DNA from 2 places in the Bacillus sp. KNSH39 genome. Region 2 is predicted to be linked to the other one. Evidence: a T-box and tRNA genes for the amino acid it is inferred to sense, from the RefSeq annotation. Region 2 holds a T-box; the other holds one or more tRNA genes.
The links. A T-box is a leader RNA that pairs with one kind of tRNA and senses whether it is charged. The one in region 2 lies ahead of leuS (leucine--tRNA ligase), so its partner is inferred to be a tRNA-Leu.
Positions count from the first base shown of each region.

Region 1: it has a tRNA-Leu gene. The T-box ahead of leuS (leucine--tRNA ligase) is inferred to sense a tRNA for this amino acid. The anticodon was not compared.

Region 1 covers NZ_JBQXYO010000001.1:3,248,835-3,259,977, forward strand. The annotation lists gene glgB (1,4-alpha-glucan branching protein GlgB) at 1-1,498, opposite strand, end outside; gene ACUL40_RS16645 (CalY family protein) at 1,968-2,573, shown strand; gene ACUL40_RS16650 (S8 family serine peptidase) at 2,607-6,830, shown strand; gene ACUL40_RS16655 (L-lactate dehydrogenase) at 7,054-7,998, opposite strand; tRNA gene ACUL40_RS16660 (tRNA-Glu) at 8,746-8,817, opposite strand; tRNA gene ACUL40_RS16665 (tRNA-Ser) at 8,823-8,913, opposite strand; tRNA gene ACUL40_RS16670 (tRNA-Asn) at 8,921-8,995, opposite strand; tRNA gene ACUL40_RS16675 (tRNA-Ile) at 9,003-9,079, opposite strand; tRNA gene ACUL40_RS16680 (tRNA-Gly) at 9,090-9,160, opposite strand; tRNA gene ACUL40_RS16685 (tRNA-Lys) at 9,174-9,249, opposite strand; tRNA gene ACUL40_RS16690 (tRNA-Thr) at 9,260-9,335, opposite strand; tRNA gene ACUL40_RS16695 (tRNA-Phe) at 9,350-9,425, opposite strand; tRNA gene ACUL40_RS16700 (tRNA-Asp) at 9,438-9,513, opposite strand; tRNA gene ACUL40_RS16705 (tRNA-Met) at 9,517-9,593, opposite strand; tRNA gene ACUL40_RS16710 (tRNA-Ser) at 9,621-9,713, opposite strand; tRNA gene ACUL40_RS16715 (tRNA-Ile) at 9,731-9,807, opposite strand; tRNA gene ACUL40_RS16720 (tRNA-Met) at 9,812-9,888, opposite strand; tRNA gene ACUL40_RS16725 (tRNA-Ala) at 9,909-9,981, opposite strand; tRNA gene ACUL40_RS16730 (tRNA-Pro) at 9,998-10,071, opposite strand; tRNA gene ACUL40_RS16735 (tRNA-Arg) at 10,082-10,155, opposite strand; tRNA gene ACUL40_RS16740 (tRNA-Leu) at 10,159-10,247, opposite strand; tRNA gene ACUL40_RS16745 (tRNA-Gly) at 10,264-10,338, opposite strand; tRNA gene ACUL40_RS16750 (tRNA-Leu) at 10,368-10,448, opposite strand; tRNA gene ACUL40_RS16755 (tRNA-His) at 10,471-10,546, opposite strand; tRNA gene ACUL40_RS16760 (tRNA-Thr) at 10,556-10,631, opposite strand; tRNA gene ACUL40_RS16765 (tRNA-Val) at 10,636-10,711, opposite strand; rRNA gene rrf (5S ribosomal RNA) at 10,716-10,831, opposite strand; rRNA gene ACUL40_RS16775 (23S ribosomal RNA) at 10,933-11,143, opposite strand, start outside.
Region 2 covers NZ_JBQXYO010000001.1:3,113,874-3,125,016, forward strand. The annotation lists gene ACUL40_RS15930 (spore germination protein) at 1-1,684, shown strand, start outside; gene ACUL40_RS15935 (spore germination protein) at 1,701-2,801, shown strand; gene gerHC (spore germination protein GerHC) at 2,771-3,856, shown strand; gene ACUL40_RS15945 (hypothetical protein) at 3,950-4,135, shown strand; gene ACUL40_RS15950 (hypothetical protein) at 4,233-4,655, shown strand; gene ACUL40_RS15955 (hypothetical protein) at 4,700-5,581, opposite strand; gene leuS (leucine--tRNA ligase) at 5,785-8,193, opposite strand; T-box leader at 8,259-8,478, opposite strand; gene ACUL40_RS15965 (MDR family MFS transporter) at 8,666-9,859, opposite strand; gene ACUL40_RS15970 (cation:proton antiporter) at 10,107-11,143, opposite strand, start outside.

The DNA of each region.
Region 1 (11,143 bases), 130 kb from region 2:
CTATGAGCTCTTTAAAGTAATCATGCATATAACGATGCATTTCAAAATCATGTAAATTCCAATCTAAATCTTCAAGGTCTTTCCACTCATCAAACTGTCCGAATTCCCCTCCCATGAAAAGTAATTTCTTTCCTGGGTGAGTAAAGAAATATCCATATAATAAACGAAGCTGAGCAAACTTATCCCAGTAATCACCTGGCATTTTATTTAATAACGACTTTTTCCCATGAACGACTTCATCATGAGAAAGCGGTAATATGAAGTTTTCAGAGTACGCATATAGCAAAGAAAACGTCATTTTCTCATGAATGTGTTTCCTATATTCAGGCGCACACTCCATATATTTCAGCACGTCATTCATCCAGCCCATGTTCCATTTGTAATTGAATCCAAGCCCACCTTCATACGTTGGAGTTGTTACAAGTGGCCAAGCTGTTGAATCTTCTGCCGTCATAAGAAAATCTTCATCCTCTGCAAACACTGCTTCATTCAACTCTCTTAAAAATGAAACAGCATGCTCATTACTTTGCTCTTGTCCTTCTTTATTCCAGTACAACATGTTCGCAACTGCATCTACTCTGAAACCATCAATATGGAAATATCTCATCCAAAATAACGCATTTGAAATTAAGAAATTACGTACCTCTCTCTTTCCTAAATCAAAATTGACAGTTCCCCATACTGGATTTTCTTGTACATCTTTATCTTTATATTCATAGGTCGGTGTGCCATCAAACAAATATAAACCGTGAGCATCTTTACAAAAATGCCCCGGCACCCAATCTAAAATGACACCGATTCCATATTTATGACATTCGTCGACAAAATACATTAAATCATGCGGTGTACCAAATCTACTCGTCGCTGCATAATATCCCGTTCCTTGATATCCCCAAGAACGATCATATGGATGCTCAACAAGCGGCATAATTTCAATATGTGTAAATTGATGTTCCACCACATATGGAATGAGTTCTTCTACCATTTCCCTGTAAGAATACAGTGTTCCATCTTCTTTCTTTTTCCAAGAACCAAAATGCAATTCATAAACTGTCATCGCTTCTTTATAAATCGATTTTTTCTTTTTCTTACGAGTCCAGTTTTTATCATTCCATTCATATCCCTTTATATCAAAAACTACAGATGCCGTATTCGGTCTTACTTCTGCATATACAGCATACGGATCTGCCTTTAAAATGACGTCACCAGCCAACGTTTCAATCGCATATTTATATATTTCTCCTTCTTCAATATGCGGTATAAACAAGGACCAAATGCCTTCTTCTGTCACTTGTAGCATTTTATGTTGCTCATAATCCCACTCATTAAAATCTCCAACAACACTCATTGCTTTCGCATGAGGAGCCCACACTGTAAATCGTACCCCTTGAATCTCATCTTCCGTCACAACATGTGCGCCAAAGATGTTATAACTTTCATAGTACTTTTCTGTATGAAACTCATCTCGTTTCACTTCTTCACAATTTATTACACTCAATATGCTCACCTCACTTAGATGACAGAATTTTTTATACTTTAACTATTTCTGCGAAAAACTGCAATATCCTTGTTAATTTATAAAAAATATTCGTTTTTTTCTTAAAAACGTTAGTTTTTCTTCACATTTCCGTGTAAAATATCGAATTTTGACGAATATTCATTGAAAACGCTTTATTATCCTTCTATATTTTTATCAATTATTTTTTCTCAACCTTTATTTTATTATGTTTATCCTATTTTTCATGCTATTTTCCACTCAAAATCAAAACAAAATAATCTGTCATAAAAAAATGTTTCTCAATATTTTTTGTCACAATTTTATTGAAATGCGAAATTCATAAGCATATACTTGTTCTCAATAAAGAACATTGTTCTTTCTTAACTACAATTCATAGCGGACTACTATGTTTACTTATTTATCCTTGTTGCGAACGGTTGCTATACAAATTTAACTAGGAGGCTTTCTTATGTCATTAAAACAAAAAGTAGGAATGGGAGTTATCACCGCTTCACTTGGCTTATCCCTTACATTCGGCGGTGTATTCGCCTATTTCAGTGATTCAGAAACATCAAGTAACTCATTTCAAGCTGGAACACTAGATCTTTCTATTAATCCAAGTGTAATCGTTAATGTGAAAGATTTAAAACCAGGTGATTTTATTGAAAGGAACTTCAAGCTTGAAAATAAAGGTACATTGGATATCGCAAAAGTAGCACTTGAAACATCATATGAAGTTACAGATGCAAAGCAAAATAATGACGGTGAAGATTTAGGTGATCACATTATCGTCAAGTTTCTAGTAAATGATGGACAGCCATCTAATCCAAACGATGATCATGAGATTGTGTGGGAAACAAAACTATCACAATTAAAAACTATGAAACCTGAAGATGTCGCTACGTCTCTAGAACGTCATAACTTAATAGATGGTATTAAATCTGGTGAAACAGATTACTTACACGTCCTCTTCTCATTTGAAGATAACGACCAAGATCAAAATAAATTTCAAGGTGATTCCCTGCAGCTAAACTGGACATTCCATACTGAGCAAACGGCTGGCGTGGAGAAATAATTTTTAAAAATATAAATTACCGGAGGCCTATAAATGAAAAAGAAAAATCGTTTTGTTACCGGAATTGTAACAGCTGGCGTTTTGTTTTCAACTGCTATTCCGTTCAATGTACTTGCTGAAAGTCCTATTAACCAAATTGAATCTTCAAATGCTCATTCTATATTATCTAAGCTTTCTAAAGAACAACGCCTGGCATTACAAACGGTAGATGCCAACCCTGGTTTTACAATTTCACCAGATATTAATACGAGTAGTTCTGAGCCTGTAAATATCATCGTAGAATTTCAAACTGCTCCAGTAAAGATTAATGAATTAAAACAAAAAGAAAAAGGATTACAGTCTGCTCCTGAAAATATAAAAGCACGTATTGATCAAGAACATGAAGAATTCGAAAAAGGACTAAAACGTCTTTATCAATTCAGCCCATCAGTAAAATCAGGAAACTTCCAGTCTGTACAAATTAAACGTTCTTATAAGCATGCGATAAATGGTGTTGCGATGACATTACCAGCAAATACAGTAGAAGAATTGTTACGAATTGGCGTTGTAAAACGTATTTGGAAAGATTACGAAGTGAAATTAAATTTACCAAAACAAGCTGAGCAAAAAGCGCCTCAAAAACTAACAGATAGCATCCCGCAAATTGGAGTAGATAAGTTACATAGTGAGGGCATTACCGGAAAAGGAATTAAAGTTGGTGTATTAGATACAGGTATTGATTACAATCATCCTGACTTAAAAGACGTATATAAAGGCTATCGCGCGAAACCTGGTGAGGACTCTAGCAAAGTAGACCTAAACTCAGTAAAGGGTTGGGACTTTATTAATAATGATGCAGATCCAATGGAAACTACTTATTCAGAATGGCAACAATCTGGTGCTCCTGAATTTGATAACCGTGGTTCTTCCTTCTACACAGCCCACGGCACTCACGTAGCAGGTATCGTTTCTGCCCAAAAGAAGAACCAATCTGATTCAGCAGTAAAAGGTGTTGCACCTGACATTGAACTGTATAACTATCGTGTACTCGGTCCATACGGAAGTGGAGATAGTTCAGGTATTATCGCTGCAATTGATAAATCCATTTCTGACGGTATGAACGTTATTAACTTATCGTTAGGTGATGATAGCAACAATCCACTCGATCCAACATCTATCGCTGTTAATAATGCAATGCTTTCAGGCGTTGTTACAGTCGTTGCTGCTGGTAACTCTGGACCAAATCCATCAACACTCGGATCACCAGGTGCTTCACCATTTGCAATTACGGTTGGAGCAAGTGATAGCTCTATTTCCTTACCGAAACTATCAGGTCATGCTGGACAATTACAATTTCCTAACCTAATTCTATTCGGCAAAAACTTCACTGATAAAATAGAAGATTTCAAGGGACAAACTTTACCTATTGAATATGTAGGAATTGGTACGCCTGACGAGTTTAGTAAAAAAGATGTAAAAGGAAAAATCGCTCTCGTTGCACGCGGTACACTGTCATTTGATGAAAAAATTGCTAATGCAAAACAAGCAGGTGCAAAAGCCGTTATTATTTATAACAATGTGGATGGAGAAATTCCTTTCTACGTTGGCGAAAGTACAAAATACATTCCAGCATTCCGCCTAACGAAAGAAGAAGGTGAAAAACTAAAAGCTCAAATCGAACAAGGTAGCACCTCCTTAACTCTCGATGAAATTAATTACATTCAAACAGAAGGCGATCATCTTGCAGACTTTAGCTCACGCGGTCCTGTTACAGCAAATGATGATATTAAGCCTGATATTACAGCGCCTGGTGTCGCTATCCTTTCAACAGTTCCTGAATATATTAACGACCCGCAAGAGGGTGAAAACTACGCTGTTTCCTATGAGCGTATGCAAGGAACATCTATGGCTTCTCCTCATATCGCTGGCGTTGCTGCTCTAATTTTACAAGAACACCCAGACTACTCTCCGTTCGATGTAAAAGCGTCTCTTATGAACACAGCTAATGATTTAAAAGAAAAATATTCCGTATATGAAGTTGGAGCTGGGCGAGTAGATGCTTACAACGCCGTTCGTACAGAAACAAGCTTTAAAGTATTAGATACGACACAAACTGTTGTAAATGATGAAGTAATTGAAGTACCCGAAGAAACTGGATCTATTGCATTCGGTAAGTTTTATCAAAAAGACGGTGAAGCTCTTGAACAAAAACGAAATATAAAAGTAACTAATCATAATAAACAAGAGAAAAAAGAATTTAAAACAGAAATTTCTTATACACCAGCATCGTCTACTATTAACGATGCTGTCGCAAACGGTGTAAAAATCTCTGCTCCAGAAACAATTACTCTTGATGCTGGCAAAACAGGTGAAATTGAAGCAAAAATTAATGTTCCAGCCGGTGTGAAACAAGGCCGATATGAAGGGTACATTCATATTACGAACACAAAAAATAAAGAAGAAACATATCAAATCCCATTCTCTATTCGTGTATCAGAGCCTGGTATTGAAAATGCAATACTATCAAGAAAAGCAATTTCAACTGATACATCTAAATTCAATCCATACGGTGAATCGTATGTTCACGGAGCATTCCAATTAAACAGCGAACTTGAAACGTTAGATCTTATCGTAAAAGATTCCAAAACAAATAAAGCTCTTGGCTTCATTGGAACATTAAACACGAGTGGCCTAAAAACTGATGTGTATTACTACTTAGATTCATTCTTTAATGGAAAAGTGTATCCTTTTACAAATGATCCTGCAAAACCAATCGGTAATGAGAAAATCAACTTACCAGAAGGAGACTACACAATTGAGTTTGTCGGTTATGATAAGGCTGGGAAAGCACGTGTAAAAGGTGATTATGTTGTAATTGATAATACACCACCAGAAGTGAAATTAACTGGATTAAAACCTGGTATTTACGAGTTAAATGAAGAAAATTATACAGTAGAAGATGGCAAAAAAGCACTATGGATTAAAGGAAACGTATACGATTCAAACGTTGATTACTTAAAAGGAAAAGGATTAAACATTACGCAAGAAGCGAATGGCGTTATGTACTATGACTATTCTCCATACTTGCATAAGTTTTTACCGATTAATGCAAATGGCGACTTTAAAGTTGGCATTACACCTGACTCCTTCAGAACGGAAGGTCCAATGAACACAGGCGTATATATTTTCGATTATGCAACTGCAGGTCCTGACTATCCAAACGGTGTAAATAACTACTGGTTTATCCCGCAAGGTGCTCAATATGCAAAAACTAGTTACGATAAAAAAGAATTATATAAAAATGACGAGTTCACAGTAACACTAAACGCGAAACACGTAAAACAATTTGTTGCTGGGCAATTTAATGTAAACTTCCTAGAGAAGAACTTCAAATTTGCAAATGCGAAATTTAATCCTGCTTTTGAAAAGCTACTTTCCCAAAAAGGGGTAACCGCAAAAGTAAATGAACCGAAACTAGAGGCAGGCTCTGTTACAGTTGGCGGAGCTATCGATGACAAAAATTTTGCTGGATTAGATGGTGATTTCCCGTTCATTGATGTAACGTTCAAAGTAGAAAATGATGAGTTTTATGAAGCAAACGCTCAATTAGAATCACCAATTTTTGTTTACTGGAAACAAGGTGAATCAGAACCAAATAGAATGCGTGTACTTCAAGATCAAACATTCTCAGTTATGTCCTTAAACTCATTAGTAGAAGGAAATATTAAACCTGGTGCATTCTTAAATGAACGCGGATATTTAGATGAAAAGTTCGATTATACAAAGCTTGGCGTAAAAGTATATGCGACTGATTCTTACCGTCATAAGTTTGAAGGCTCACTAGATAAATACGGATACTTCAAACTAAATGGACTTCCAGTTAATAAACGCGACTATAACTTATATGTAGAGGTGCCAGGACATTTAACAAGCCGCCTAACAACGAAACTTGGTACTGAAAAAGACGGTAAGTTGCTTGGCCAATATTATTATGCAAGACCTGACGAAAACCTTGCCGGCGATGTAAATGGTGATAAAGTAATCGATATTAAAGATGCTGAAATCATTGCTAGCAACTATGGTAAAAAAGGACTAACTGTAAAAGACGGAGATCTTAATAAAGATGGTATTGTCGACGAAAAAGATATTCGCTTCGTTGAAAAGAACTTCTTGAAAAAAGGGCCAGATGCATCTAAATCACAAACACCTGTAGAAAAATCAAAAAGCGGTACACTGGCAGATATTTTAAAGAAATTAGGATTAACGCCTAAAAAATAATAAAGTGAAACTTTAATCAATTGAGATTTTACTGCCCGGCAAATAGCGGAATAATAAAGAGCACTCTACGTAAAATAGAGTGCTCTTTTTCTATAAACGACCCTTATCCAGCAAAAGGGGTATATTGGGGATATACAAGGGAAACCGGAAAAGGAATTTATATTAAATTATATAAGTTCAGAGGTAAGAAGCAGTTTCCCACCTCTGAACTATTTAGCAATTATTATAGTACTGGTGCCATTGTTTCTTTTAATACTTTTACAGAATGAGCGAACTTCGCTTTTTCATCTTCATTTAGCTCAAGTTCTACGATTTCACGTACACCTTCGCGGTTAATTACAGCTGGAACACCTACGTAAGCATCTTTCTCGCCGTATTGACCTTCAAGGTATGCAGATACAGTTAATACGCTGTTCTCGTTGTTTAAGATTGCTTTAGTTACACGAAGTAGTGACATACCGATTCCGTAGTAAGTTGCACCTTTACGCTCGATGATATGGTAAGCTGCATCACGTACGTTTTCGAAGATTTTGTCTAAGTCTTCTTGTTTGTACTGTTCGTTGTTAGCTAAGATTGTTTCTAATTTTTGTACACCGATAGTAGCGTGGCTCCATACTGGAAGTTCAGTGTCACCGTGTTCACCAACGATGTAAGCATGAACGTTACGTGGATCTACATCTAAGTAGTCACCTAACATGTAACGGAAACGAGCAGAGTCTAAAGTAGTACCAGAACCGATTACGCGCTCTTTCGGTAAACCAGATTCTTTCCAAGTTACGTAAGTTAAAATATCAACTGGGTTAGTTGCGATTAAGAAGATTCCATCGAATCCGCTATCCATAATGCCTCGAACGATTTGTTTAAAGATCTTTGTATTTTTCTCAACTAAGTCTAAACGAGTTTCACCTGGCTTTTGTGGTAACCCAGCAGTGATAACAACTAAATCTGCATCTTTACAATCTGCATAGCTACCGCTCCAAACTTTTGTTGGTGATGGAGAGAATGGTACCGCATGGCTTAAGTCCATTGCTTCCCCTTCTGCTTTTGCTTCATTAACATCTACTAATACGAATTCTTCAGCTACACCTTGGTTGATCATTGAGTAAGCGTAACTACAACCTACAGCTCCTGTTCCTACTAATACTACACGATTGATACCTTTTTTCATGGTAATTTCCCCTCTCTATTGTTCACATATATTTTTTTATGATTGTTTAAGTAATTAATTAAAATACTAATTTAATGTTGTTTAACTTCTTTACATTCATATTGTAGCACGTATTATTGTGAATTACTTCACAAATTATGACCTATTTGTGAACTTTTTCACATAGAGTGTAAAGTTATTGGAATAGGTGTGGAATCCATTTCAATGGAGGCGTTTTCTTTAGATTGTGAAAGGGATTTTCTTGTGGTTTTTGTCGGTAAGTGAAATTATACCAGCGATTTTTAGAATATATCGACCGTAACTCCAAATATATCAGCGATTATTAAAATTTATCGATCGTAACTCAAATTATATCAGCGATTTTTGCAATATATCGACTTACCGACAAAACTCGACAATACTGACAACATAAAAAAGCTGTCTTCAGTAGATCACAGCTATTGAGAGAAAGCAGCTTCTTCTATATATTATTTATTTTCCACAGTAGCTCCCAGATGCATTTTCATCGGTTTCTCCAAGTGTAGGAGGCTACAGCCATACAGCTGGGGTAAAAGTTCAAGTTGAAGTTAATTCCTTCATATTCATACAGGTCCAAATAATTAACATGATTGTATTTACCGCTCTCTATGTACCCAACTGCAACAGCGAATACTTCATATTTCTTCTATTGCATAAAAAAGCAGACTATCCAAAGTCCATTTTTATACAACAAAAAAGAGATAGCAGATTATGCTATCTCTTTTAGTATGACCCGTACGGGATTCGAACCCGTGTTACCGCCGTGAAAGGGCGGTGTCTTAACCACTTGACCAACGGGCCAGTTCTGGCAGAGAAGAAGGGATTCGAACCCTCGCACCGCGTTCGCGATCTACTCCCTTAGCAGGGGAGCCCCTTGAGCCACTTGGGTACTTCTCTATAAATATGGCTCCGCAGGTAGGACTCGAACCTACGACCGATCGGTTAACAGCCGATAGCTCTACCACTGAGCTACTGCGGAACAATTATGGTGGGCCTAAATGGACTCGAACCATCGACCTCACGCTTATCAGGCGTGCGCTCTAACCAGCTGAGCTATAGGCCCATAATTGAAAAGCGGGTGAAGAGAATCGAACTCTCGACCAGAGCTTGGAAGGCTCTTGTTTTACCACTAAACTACACCCGCATTAAATTGTAAATGGTGAGCCATGAAGGACTCGAACCTTCGACCCTCTGATTAAAAGTCAGATGCTCTACCAACTGAGCTAATGGCTCATTTTGAAAGTGGTGCCGACTAGAGGACTTGAACCCCCAACCTACTGATTACAAGTCAGTTGCTCTACCAATTGAGCTAAGTCGGCTTGCGTTTTCAAAATGGTGGCTCGGGACGGAATCGAACCGCCGACACGAGGATTTTCAGTCCTCTGCTCTACCGACTGAGCTACCGAGCCTTTATGTAAAAATGGCGGTCCCGACCGGGGTCGAACCGGCGATCTCCTGCGTGACAGGCAGGCATGTTAACCACTACACCACGGGACCATTTGGTTGCGGGGACAGGATTTGAACCTGCGACCTTCGGGTTATGAGCCCGACGAGCTACCGTGCTGCTCCACCCCGCGATGATAAAATATTTACTTTAGAAAAAATGGAGGAGGTAGAGGGATTCGAACCCCCGCGCGACTCTCGCCGCCTGTCGGTTTTCAAGACCGATCCCTTCAGCCGAACTTGGGTATACCTCCGAGATATATACGTCTAATGGTGGACCTTGTAGGACTCGAACCTACGACCGGACGGTTATGAGCCGTCTGCTCTAACCAGCTGAGCTAAAGGTCCTTTATGGTAGCGGCGGAGGGGATCGAACCCCCGACCTCACGGGTATGAACCGTACGCTCTAGCCAGCTGAGCTACACCGCCATAAATGATATTAATATAAGTGGAGCCTAGCGGGATCGAACCGCTGACCTCCTGCGTGCAAGGCAGGCGCTCTCCCAGCTGAGCTAAGGCCCCATGTTTTTTAGGAATATCGGGAAGACAGGATTTGAACCTGCGACCCCCTGGTCCCAAACCAGGTGCTCTACCAAGCTGAGCCACTTCCCGTTAATAAAAGCGCGCCCGAGAGGAGTCGAACCCCTAACCTCTTGATCCGTAGTCAAACGCTCTATCCAATTGAGCTACGGGCGCATATGGTGCCGAGGGCGGGGGTCGAACCCGCACGGTGGTCACCCACCGCAGGATTTTAAGTCCTGTGCGTCTGCCTGTTCCGCCACCCCGGCATGTCATATTGAAAATTGGAGCGGAAGACGGGATTCGAACCCGCGACCCCAACCTTGGCAAGGTTGTATTCTACCACTGAACTACTTCCGCAAGACATGTATGAGTTATTTAATTAAAAGTGCGGGTGAAGGGAGTCGAACCCCCACGCCAAAGGCGCCAGATCCTAAGTCTGGTGCGTCTGCCAATTCCGCCACACCCGCATATTAATTTATTTAAGAAAAATGGGGCGACTGATGGGAATCGAACCCACGAATGCCGGAGCCACAATCCGGTGCGTTAACCACTTCGCCACAACCGCCATGATTTCTGGTGCCGACTAGAGGACTTGAACCCCCAACCTACTGATTACAAGTCAGTTGCTCTACCAATTGAGCTAAGTCGGCTAAATGGTGGAGGATGACGGGATCGAACCGCCGACCCCCTGCTTGTAAGGCAGGTGCTCTCCCAGCTGAGCTAATCCTCCATTTGCCTGGCAACGTCCTACTCTCACAGGGACAAGGTCCCAACTACCATCGGCGCTAGAGAGCTTAACTTCCGTGTTCGGTATGGGAACGGGTGTGACCTCTCTGCCATCATTACCAGACTGTATTCATTTAAGACAAGAATTATTATAACTCATTTACTTTCGAAAGTCAACAAGTTTTTTATATTCTTTCAAAACTAGATAACATTGCTTCATATTATATGGTTAAGTCCTCGATCTATTAGTATTCGTCAGCTCCACATGTCACCATGCTTCCACCTCGAACCTATCAACCTGATCATCTTTCAGGGATCTTACTAGCTTACGCTATGGGAAATCTCATCTTGAGGGGGGCTTCATGCTTAGATGCTTTCAGCACTTATCCCTTCCGCACATAGCTACCCAGCTATGCCCTTGGCAGAACAACTGGTA
Region 2 (11,143 bases):
AGAGGATTCCTCTCAGGATAAGCAACAAAACTCTAAACAGGAGGATTCCTCTCAAGATAAGCAACAAAGTCCTAAACAAGAGGATTCCTCTCAAGATAAACAACAAGTTGCTAAACAAGGTGATTCGTCTCAAGATAAACAACAAAACGCTAAGCAAGATGAACCTTCTCAAAGTAAGCAACAACACTCTAAAGGTAATAGTATTTATGATTTTACGAAACCAGAAAAAGACCGTATCCATTCTTTACAAAATTTAATAAAGAAGCTGAAAAAATCTAGTGATTTTGTGAATTATCATACATCCGACGATGAAACGATGCCTTATTGGATTTCTTACTATCGTCCTTCGCTTGATGGAGAGAAATTACAAAAATATTTAATGCCTACTCTTTTGGAACGACCTAATGCTTCACTAGAAGAGCTGAAAGAACATATTCCAATGAGCGGCATTACAATTACGAACGACTTACAAAAAATTGAGGATATGGTTTTAAAGGGGCATGCGATTATTCAATTGAATCAGCAAGATCAAAAATGTATGCTTGCAAACATTGCAATTGATAATTATCGTGCACCAACCCCTCCTTTAAACGAATCAACTGTTATTGGTCCGCAAGAAGGTTTCGTAGAGGATATTGATACAAACATTAATTTAGTTCGAAAACGTCTTCCTGTTTTAGATTTACAAACAAAAGAAATGATTATTGGCGAGTTTTCAAAAACAAAAGTTGTCATGATGTATTTAGACAACCTTGCTGAAAAAGATAATGTAGATTTTCTAGAAGAGTCATTACGCGCTCTTGAATATGATCAAATTAATGATAGTGCTTATTTACAAGAATTAATGGGTGAAAAATCGATTTTCCCTCTCTATATCAATACAGAACGTACTGATAGAGTTACAAAAGCACTAATTGATGGAAAAATCGCTATTTTTGTTGATGGTTCTCCAAGTGTTTTACTAACACCCGTATCCTATTTTGATTTTTTCATTTCACCAGAAGACTATAACGTCTCCTGGATGTACGCTACATTTTCAAGGATTTTAAGATTAATTGCCGTTCTATTTTCAATTTGCGCTACACCGTTATACGTTGCAGTTTTAAATTATCATTATGAACTTATTCCAAGTGATTTACTTGAAACCTTAATTTTATCAAGAGCACAAGTACCATTCCCACCTTTAATTGAAGCACTCTTTTTAGAACTTGCAATCGACTTACTGAGAGAAGCTGGCGCAAGGTTACCGATGAAAGTCGGGCAAACACTCGGTATTGTAGGGGGTATCGTAATCGGACAAGCATCTGTACAAGCAGGTTTAACGAGTAACATTTTATTAATTATCGTTGCACTATCAGCACTCGCTTCCTTTATTACACCTATTTATAAAATGGGTAATGCGGTTCGATTACTACGCTTTCCTTTTCTTATGTTTGCAGAAATAGGCGGATTGTTCGGGATTTCTCTTGGATTTATCTTTTTATTTACTCATCTCTTTAGACTTACTTCCTTACGTAAGCCGTACGCTTTGTTTTATCCGACAAGGCAACAATCAGTTAAAGATTCTTGGATTCGTTTTCCATTAACAATGATTGATACGAGAGATGTGCAAGCAAGACCACAACATGTAAAAAAAGCAGCGAAAGGAATTTCAACAAAACATAGATCAGATTTTGATGATTGAGAAATGAGGTGCATTGATGAGTAAAGTTCAAGAAAAATATCAAATATCTCCTATCTTTGTTTTCTTCTTAATTCACGGTGCACAGTTTGGTGCTGGAGTTCTCGGATTCGCTCGAATTATCGCAAAGGCCGCTGGATACGACGGATGGATGGGAGTTATAATCACAGGAATTTTCATCCATATTCTTATATGGATGATGTATGTCTTATTAAAAGAAACAAATGGGAATTTAGTTGATTTACATCGGCAAACATTTGGAAAATGGCTAGGAAATGGCATTAGCATCATCTTTATGGCTTATTTTTTAATCGTTAGTATTTCGGTCATCCGAACATATGTTGAAATTATTCAAGTATGGATGTTTCCTACCGCTTCCACCTTTATGTTAACACTCTTTTTATGCTTAGTTAGCTATTACATTATCTCTTCTGGATTTCGTGTAATTACCGGTATTTGCGTCATCTCTGTTGGTGGTACATTAGGATACTTATTTCTAAGCTTATTCGTTTTGAAATATTCACATTGGGATAATTTACTACCTATATTCACACATTCTTTTTCAGACATTTTAAAATCCGCTCAACTGTCAATCTACAGTATGACCGGTTTTGAAATTTACCTCATGGTGTATCCATTTGTGAAAAAGCCTATGCAATCTCATAAATACGCTCAGTTTGGAGCACTATTTTCAAATCTTCTATATTTATTTAGCACCCTTTTAGCCTTTGCATTTTTTAGTGAAAAACAATTGTTAAAAACGATATGGGCCCAACTTTCTATGACCCAAGTCATTCAATTACCATTTATAGAAAGACTCGAATATATTGCAATTTCAGGCTATGCACTCGTTATTATTTCAAGTTTCATCCTCCCTTTATGGGCGTCAATGAGAGGAACACATGAAATATTCCGTGTAAAACAAAGGGGTATTTTAATTGCTTTTATCTTTATCACTCTCATTGTTTCGCAACTTTTAACCAACAGACACGATATTAATAACTTTATTAGTAATGTATCAAAAGTTAGTTTTTGGCTCATTTATGTATACATCCCAATCCTATTTATTATTGTGTGGGTGAAAAGAAAATGGAAAAAATCAAAAGCACAAGCAAATTAATACTTATTTCTTGTATAACATTCTTCAGTCTAATTGGATGTTTACAAAAAAATATTATCGATGATGTACAACTTATTCAAGGAAGCGTTTTTGATGTCGCAAAAGATAATAAAGTAAAAGTGACATTCGTTTGTCCCATTCAGAAAAAAGGAAATAAAGTTCAAGTTTTTGAAGGCAGTGCAAATGCAGTAAAACAAGTAAAAGCAGACACATCTTTAGAGTCTTCTCAACCATTTGCTAGCGGACAAATGCGTGTCGCTCTATATACAATAAGACTTGCCAAAACAGGAATGTCTACTTCATTCGATACATTACTTCGAGATGTGAATATAGGGAACGCTTTATATGCTGCTTTATTAGATGGGAATGGTACTGAACTTTTAAAAGGCAAATATTCGACTTCATACAACGTTGCAATTTATATAAAAAAATTGCTAGAACATAACATGGAGACCGGACCTTTACCAGCGGATAATCTACATATAGGAGCATTTCGCTATTATCAAGAAGGAAAAGACTACTATATTCCCATTCTAAAGAAGCATGGTGATAAAATAAAAATTACCGGAATTGGCCTTTTTAAAAAAGATAAATATATCGGTAAAATTGCGGAAAAAGATATGTTCATATTTAAAGGACTATTAGAGAAACATAAATTAGATTCACATGAATTTAAAACAGATTCTGCGTACGTAATGATTAATAATATTCGTTCTGTTCCAACTTACGATATAAAAATTAAAAACGGAAAGCCTTCTTTTTTCATTCACGTTCGTCTTGATGCACGTATTCAAGAACTATCAAAACAAATTAACTTAGAAAATAACAAGAACACACAAAACATTGAAAAAGATATCCAAAAACAATTAGATAAACAAGCTACTAAGTTAATTAAGCAATTTAAATCTTTAGGCGTCGATCCTCTCGGGCTAGGTGCAAAGTATAAACAACATTATCGCCCATTCAAATTAGAAGAATGGAGACAAATGTATAAAGATGTTCCGGTTCATATAAAATACACCGTAAATATTACAAATTCTGGTGTCATTGAATGAGAAATGATTGAACTCCTCTCTCTAGCATGATACAACGGAGAGAGGAGTTTTTTTATTATCAAATAGAGAGAGAAGATATTTATGGGGGAGCTTATGTCTAAAAAATTAGTAAAGCCTATTTTAAATGGTATTTTATTTCTCGGCGTCTTTTTATTTGCTCATACATACTTAAAAAATGTTTCCTTCACACGTTACTTGCTTGTCGTTATACCAATGTTACTGGTCGGTATTTTTGGCATCGATCTTATTTCATCCCTTTTAATAAAAAAAGAAGAATAACGAGCGAACATCTTATTTCGATAAGATGTTCTTTTCATTTCATAATCACCTTATGTTACAATAAACTTCGGCATAACGTAAGAAAGGATGAAACAACATGACAAACGAAAAAGGTTTAGATAAAGGATACGAACTTGTTGCGAAAATGCATGAAGTATTCGGACATCCTGTGACAAATACTCCAACAAAATTAACAGAAGAACGTGCAAAAATCCGTGCGAGTTTTATGCAAGAAGAGCTAGAAGAATTTCTAGAAGCAACGACTGTTGAAGATCAATATGATGCACTGATTGACCTTATTTACTTTGCATTCGGCACGTTTGCCGAAATGGGCGTACGTCCTGATAAAGGATTCGAAATTGTAAATAACGCAAACATGGCAAAACTATTCCCTGACGGGAAACCTCGATTCCGCGAAGGTGACGGTAAAATTCTAAAACCTGAAGGCTGGCAAGCACCAGAACCACAACTTCGTGCTGAAATTGAACGTCAGCGTCAAGAAGCTGAAAAAAACTGCTAGGATTTCCTAGCAGTTTTTTATTATGTCTTTTTTTCTGGCAATCATTAATGACCCACGTGTCCCGCATGTCCTGCAGCTCCACTAATGCTAGCCGCTCCTGCTGCTGCCCCCGCTCCTCCTGCTCCAATTCCACCTGTCCAAGGAGAAGATTGTTGTTGTTGTTGATATTGCTGATATTGTTGGTGCTGTTGGTGCTGTTGACCTTGGTGTCCATGATGTTGGCCTTGGTGCCCATGATGACCGTGTTGGCCTTGATGACCTTGGTGATGGTGGTGACCTTGGTGTCCATGATGTTGGCCTTGGTGGTGATGTCCATGGTGACCATGTTGGCCTTGGTGAGTTTGATAAAGAACAGCCTGCGGATGCATATGATGGTGGCCGTGGTGATGTACTTGTTGTTGATGATGTCCATGATGGCCATGGTGACCTTGGTGGTGATGGTGGCCATGATGGTGATGGTGGCCATGATGGCCATGGTGACCTTGGTGGTGATGATGTCCATGATGGCCATGGTGTCCATGATGACCGTCGTGGTGGCCATGGTGACCGTAAAAACCTTGTGGATAACCACCTACTCCGCCTGCCACAACACCTACTCCCGGTACCGGAAATCCTGTTTGTACTCCTCCAACGAAAGATGGGAATGTAGTTGGTACGCCTACTGGTACTCCTCCCGCTGCTCCGCCTACAAATGTTGGGATTCCTGTTTGCACTCCAGCTACTGATGATGGAAATCCTCCTGTTAATGTTGGAATTCCAGTTTGTGCTCCAGCTACTGATGTGGAAAATCCTCCAGGTGTTCCACCCATCCAGCTCGGAATTCCGCCATATCCTTGTTGTCCGCCTCCCATTAACATCATTTGTTCATAACTATCCGATCCACCTCCGAAAAAGCCATGTGGTGCATTATTGTCCATCCCTTTCATTCCTTTCACCTCTTCTACTCAATTTAGCCTACCTTTTTTATCATATTTCCTATAGAAAAATAGGTGTTTGTCTGTATTGGAATTCCGCTCTTTTATTTGTACGTATTGGAATAATTGAAAACTTAGACTAGAGTGATCCAGAGATTATTTTCTACACAAAAAAGCTCAGAGTATACATACTCTGAGCTTTTATTTAGAATAAATTAATTTGCAACAACATTAACAAGTTTTCCAGGAACAACAATTACTTTACGAACTGTTTTCCCTTCAATTTGGTCTTGAATTGCTTCAAGTGCAAGTTGTTCCATTTCTTCTTTTGATGCGTCTTTACTCATTGTTAGTTTTGCGCGAACTTTACCCATAACTTGAACAACAATTTCAACTTCATCTTCTACAAGTTTAGACTCATCAAATGTTGGCCAGCTTGCATATGTGATTGTTTCATTGTATCCAAGTTTGCTCCATAGCTCTTCCCCGATATGAGGTGCAACTGGTGCAATCATTTTTACGAAACCTTCTACATATTCTCTTGGAAGTGTTTCAGCTTTGTATGCATCGTTGATGAATACCATCATTTGAGAAATCGCTGTGTTGAAGCGAAGCTCTGCATAGTCTTCTGTTACTTTCTTCACTGTTTGATGGTAAGCTTTTTCAAGCTCTTTATTTGGTGCGTCAGTAATTTTCTCACTTAATTCACCGTTATCTTGAACGAATAGACGCCATACGCGGTCTAGGAAACGACGAGCTCCGTCAAGACCATTTTCAGACCAAGCAATTGAAGCATCTAATGGTCCCATGAACATTTCGTATAGACGAAGTGTATCTGCACCGTGGCTTGCTACGATATCATCAGGATTTACAACGTTACCTTTTGATTTACTCATTTTCTCGTTGTTTTCACCTAGAATCATACCTTGGTTGAATAATTGTTGGAATGGCTCTTTCGTTGGAACTACACCGATATCGTATAATACTTTATGCCAGAAACGAGCATATAGTAAGTGAAGTACGGCATGTTCTGCACCACCGATATAAATATCAACTGGAAGCCATTGTTTTACTTTTTCAGGATCTACAAGTGCTTCGCTATTGTTTGGATCGATGTAACGTAGGTAGTACCAGCAGCTACCAGCCCATTGCGGCATTGTGTTCGTTTCACGACGACCTTTTTTACCAGTCTCAGGATCAACAACATTTACCCACTCGTCAATGTTAGCAAGTGGTGATTCACCTGTACCTGAAGGACGGATGTTTTCTGTTTTCGGAAGAACTAATGGTAATTCCTCTTCTTTCACAGCTGTCATTGTACCATCTTCCCAGTGAATTACTGGAATTGGTTCACCCCAGTAACGTTGACGGCTGAATAACCAGTCACGTAGACGGTACGTTACTTTTTGATTTCCTGCGCTCGTTGCTTCAAGCCATTCAATCATTTTTGCGATTGCTTCTTCTTTATTTAATCCATCAAGGAATGCTGAGTTTACGTGTGCACCATCACCTGTGTACACTTCTTTCGTAATATCTCCGCCTTTTACAACTTCCTTCATTGGAAGATTAAATACTGATGCGAATTCATAGTCACGCTCATCGTGAGCTGGAACTGCCATTACAGCACCTGTTCCGTAAGTTGCAAGAACATAGTCAGCGATCCAGATTGGTAATTTCTCACCGTTTACTGGGTTAACTGCGTAAGTACCAGTGAATACACCAGTTTTCTCTTTCGCAAGTTCTGTACGCTCTAGGTCACTCTTCATTTTTACAGCGTTAATGTAAGCTTCTACCGCTTCTTTTTGTTCTGCTGTTGTAATTTCTGCAACAAGTGCATGTTCTGGAGCTAGTACACAGTATGTTGCACCAAATAATGTATCAGGGCGCGTTGTGAAAACTGTGAATTTCTCGTCTGTACCATCGATGTTGAAGTGTACTTCTGCACCTTCAGAACGACCGATCCAGTTACGTTGCATATCTTTTAAGCTTTCAGGCCAATCAAGCTCATCTAGATCTTCTAATAGACGATCTCCGTAAGCTGTAATTTTTAACATCCACTGTCTCATCGGACGACGCTCAACTGGATGTCCACCACGCTCACTCTTACCGTCAATGATTTCTTCGTTTGCAAGTACTGTACCAAGTGCTGGGCACCAGTTTACAGGTACTTCATCAACGTAAGCTAAGCCTTTTTCAAATAGTTTTAGGAAGATCCATTGCGTCCACTTATAGTAGTTTGGATCTGTTGTATTTACTTCACGGTCCCAATCGTAAGAGAAACCTAATGATTTAATTTGGTTACGGAATGTATTAATATTATGCTCTGTAAATTCAGCTGGGCTGTTTCCAGTATCAAGTGCATATTGCTCTGCTGGAAGACCAAATGCATCCCATCCCATTGGATGCAGAACGTTATATCCTTGCATACGCTTCATACGAGATAAAATATCTGTCGCTGTATAACCTTCTGGATGTCCTACGTGTAAGCCTGCACCTGATGGATATGGGAACATATCTAGTGCATAAAATTTTGGTTTTTCTGTCTCATCTGGCGTACGGAATGTTTTATTCTCTTCCCAGTACCCTTGCCACTTCTTCTCAATTTCTTGATGATTAAAGCTCATGAGATACCCTCCTTGAAATTCTATTTATTTTCACCGCCCAAAATACAAAAAACCTCTCATCCCTAGAAAGGGACGAGAGGTTATAGATTCCCGCGGTACCACCCTAAATTAATGTACAAATATACATTCGCTTAGATCCGTAACGTGGATTAACGGCAATTGCTACTATTAGTTTCACAACTGCAACTCAAAGGCGAGTTCATAACGAAACGTGGATTGACTTGCACCGACCGTCAACTCTCTAAACCAGCTTCTATTACTACTACTCCTTCTCACTGTTATTACACATATAAGTTAAGTGAACTATCCTTCACCTAGTATCTCTTAAGAGCTTACTTAAAGCGAGGACTTCTCGGTTAATCGTTACTCTTAATAACTAACGAATTCATCTTAAGACAGCCGAGCTATCTCCCTTGTTCTAAAGGTTGTTTTATTTAAATATATTCTAAAACATGTTACATGTTCCGTCAAACTAAACTGCAATTTTTTCTTCAACTGTTTCTTCTACTTTTACTCGTTTATCATAAATGCTCGTTGCTATAAGCGCTACTACAAGCATTACCATGATTGCTATAAACAATACTTCCATATTGTATAAATCCACAATTGCTCCGCCAACGACCGGTCCGAACATTTTCCCTACAGTCGCCGCACTATTTACGACACCTTGATAAAATCCTAATTTATCTTTTGGTGCAAGTATATTTGCAATCGTTGGAACCGCAGGCCATACAAATAACTCACCAATTGTTAATGTTACCATCGCAACGAGGAACATCGTAAATTGCTGCGCTTGACTTAACACAATGAATGACGCCGCAAAAATGAAGATTCCAATCATAATTTGCTGTTTTAAAGAACGCTTCATCCAACGAATTAGCATACTAACAAGTGGTTGCGCACAAACAATCATCGCTCCGTTTATCGTCCATAGTAAACTATAGTGACGAAGGCTAATATTCAATTCTTGCATATGTGTTGCAATCGCTCCTTGCCACTGTACGTATGTAACCCAGCATAAAGCATATGCTACACACACGATAAGAAGTGCTTTAAATCCAGGTGTAAGTGACCACCCTTTTTTCGTTTCGACTTCTTTTTGCACTCCTGGCTCTTTCTTGTCTTCCATACCGCGGAATCCAATAAAAGCAATTAAAAAGAAAACAAAGTATAAAATAAAATTCGCTAAGAAAATATAATCAAAACGATACGATGCAACTAATCCACCACATGCTGTTCCGATCGCAATACCAACATTTTGTCCAACGTACATCGCATTAAATGCCCGTCTTCCGCCTTCTGGCCAAACCGTACCAACCATCGCATACATCGATGGGAAGACCATTCCAGAACCGAAGCCGATTAACGCTAGCCATACAACATATAACGGCCAACCGTGGAAGAACACAAGACCTAAAATCGATACAAGTGTAATCACAATCCCTACTAAAGTTGATTTATAACCGCCCCATTTATCAAATAAAACACCGCCGAGCAAGTTTCCGATTACACCAGTAAGCGAATTGATCATTAATACCATTCCGGCCACAGATAAAGATTTTCCTAGGTGATCATGCAAATAAATTGTATTAAAAGGCCATAAAAAAGAAGCACCCGTGACATTAATAATCATCCCAGCTACTAATAGCCATACTTTCCTTGGCATAGTTTCCCCTCCTATTCTATTTTTTTCGTTCATATATATAACAGTAAAATTGTAGTCGTTTTTAAATAGGAAGGCAACTGATTAATAGTTGATGAAATTCAGATAATGGTTCGACGGTAAATGAAATTATACTGATTGCTTCTTGGATTATATCAGCGATTATTAAAATATATCGACTTACCGACAAAAAATGACAACAGTAACAATGTATAAAGAGGCTGCATGAACTTCATGCAGCCTCTTTATACTATCCAACTTCCTTTTCTCGCTTCGCACTTTCTTTAGCGCTCCATTTAAATATTTTATCTAATAAGGAATATATTCTCCCAGATTCTTTCGTTAACAAAGGTCCTAACGATGCTAATATTAAAACATACAAAGCTGAGAATGGTTTAATAGTTGCCATTAAGCCGCCCGCAATTCCAATATTCGCGACGATAATGGAAAATTCTCCGCGTGATACAAGTGTTAAACCGATATTCGTAGAAGCCTTATGCGATAACCCAGCTTTACGCCCCGCAACCATTCCAGCAGTAAAATTACCGATAAGAGTAATGAAAACTGCTCCTAATGCCAACCACACTGCTCCTCCAAGTGAAAATGGGTCTATACTTAAACCGAAGCTGAAAAAGAATATAGCTCCAAAGAAATCACGAAACGGAACAACGAGCTGTTCAATTCGATCACTATGCTCTGTTTCAGAAAAGACGAGCCCCAATAATAATGCTCCAATCGCCTCCGCGACATGAATCGTTTCTGAAAATCCTGCTACAAAGAACAAAATAGCGAATATTACGATAATAAAAATTTCATTGGACGAAATATCTAACATTTTATTTAAAAATCGTGTAGCTTTTCTAGCAACTACAAAGAATAGTAGCATATACCCTACTGCGATTAAAATAGATGTAAGAGCCCCTACAAGTGACGTTGCCCCTCCGAGTACTAATCCTGAAACGACTGATAAATATACGGCTAAAAAGATATCATCAAACATAATGATTCCTAAAATTAGCTCCGTCTCTTTATTACCAGATCTTCTTAAATCAACAATTACTTTCGCAACAATTGCACTCGATGAAATTGTTATGATCCCAGCAATAATTAATGTTTCTAATAAGGGGAAACCCATTATATATCCGTAAAGTAAACCTAATATAAAATTAAGCGATATATGAACAGTTCCCCCAAAAGCAATTGACTTTCCTGATTTAATTAATTTTTTAATTGAGAATTCTAAGCCTAAATAGAATAAGAGGAATATAACGCCAACACGGCCGAGGA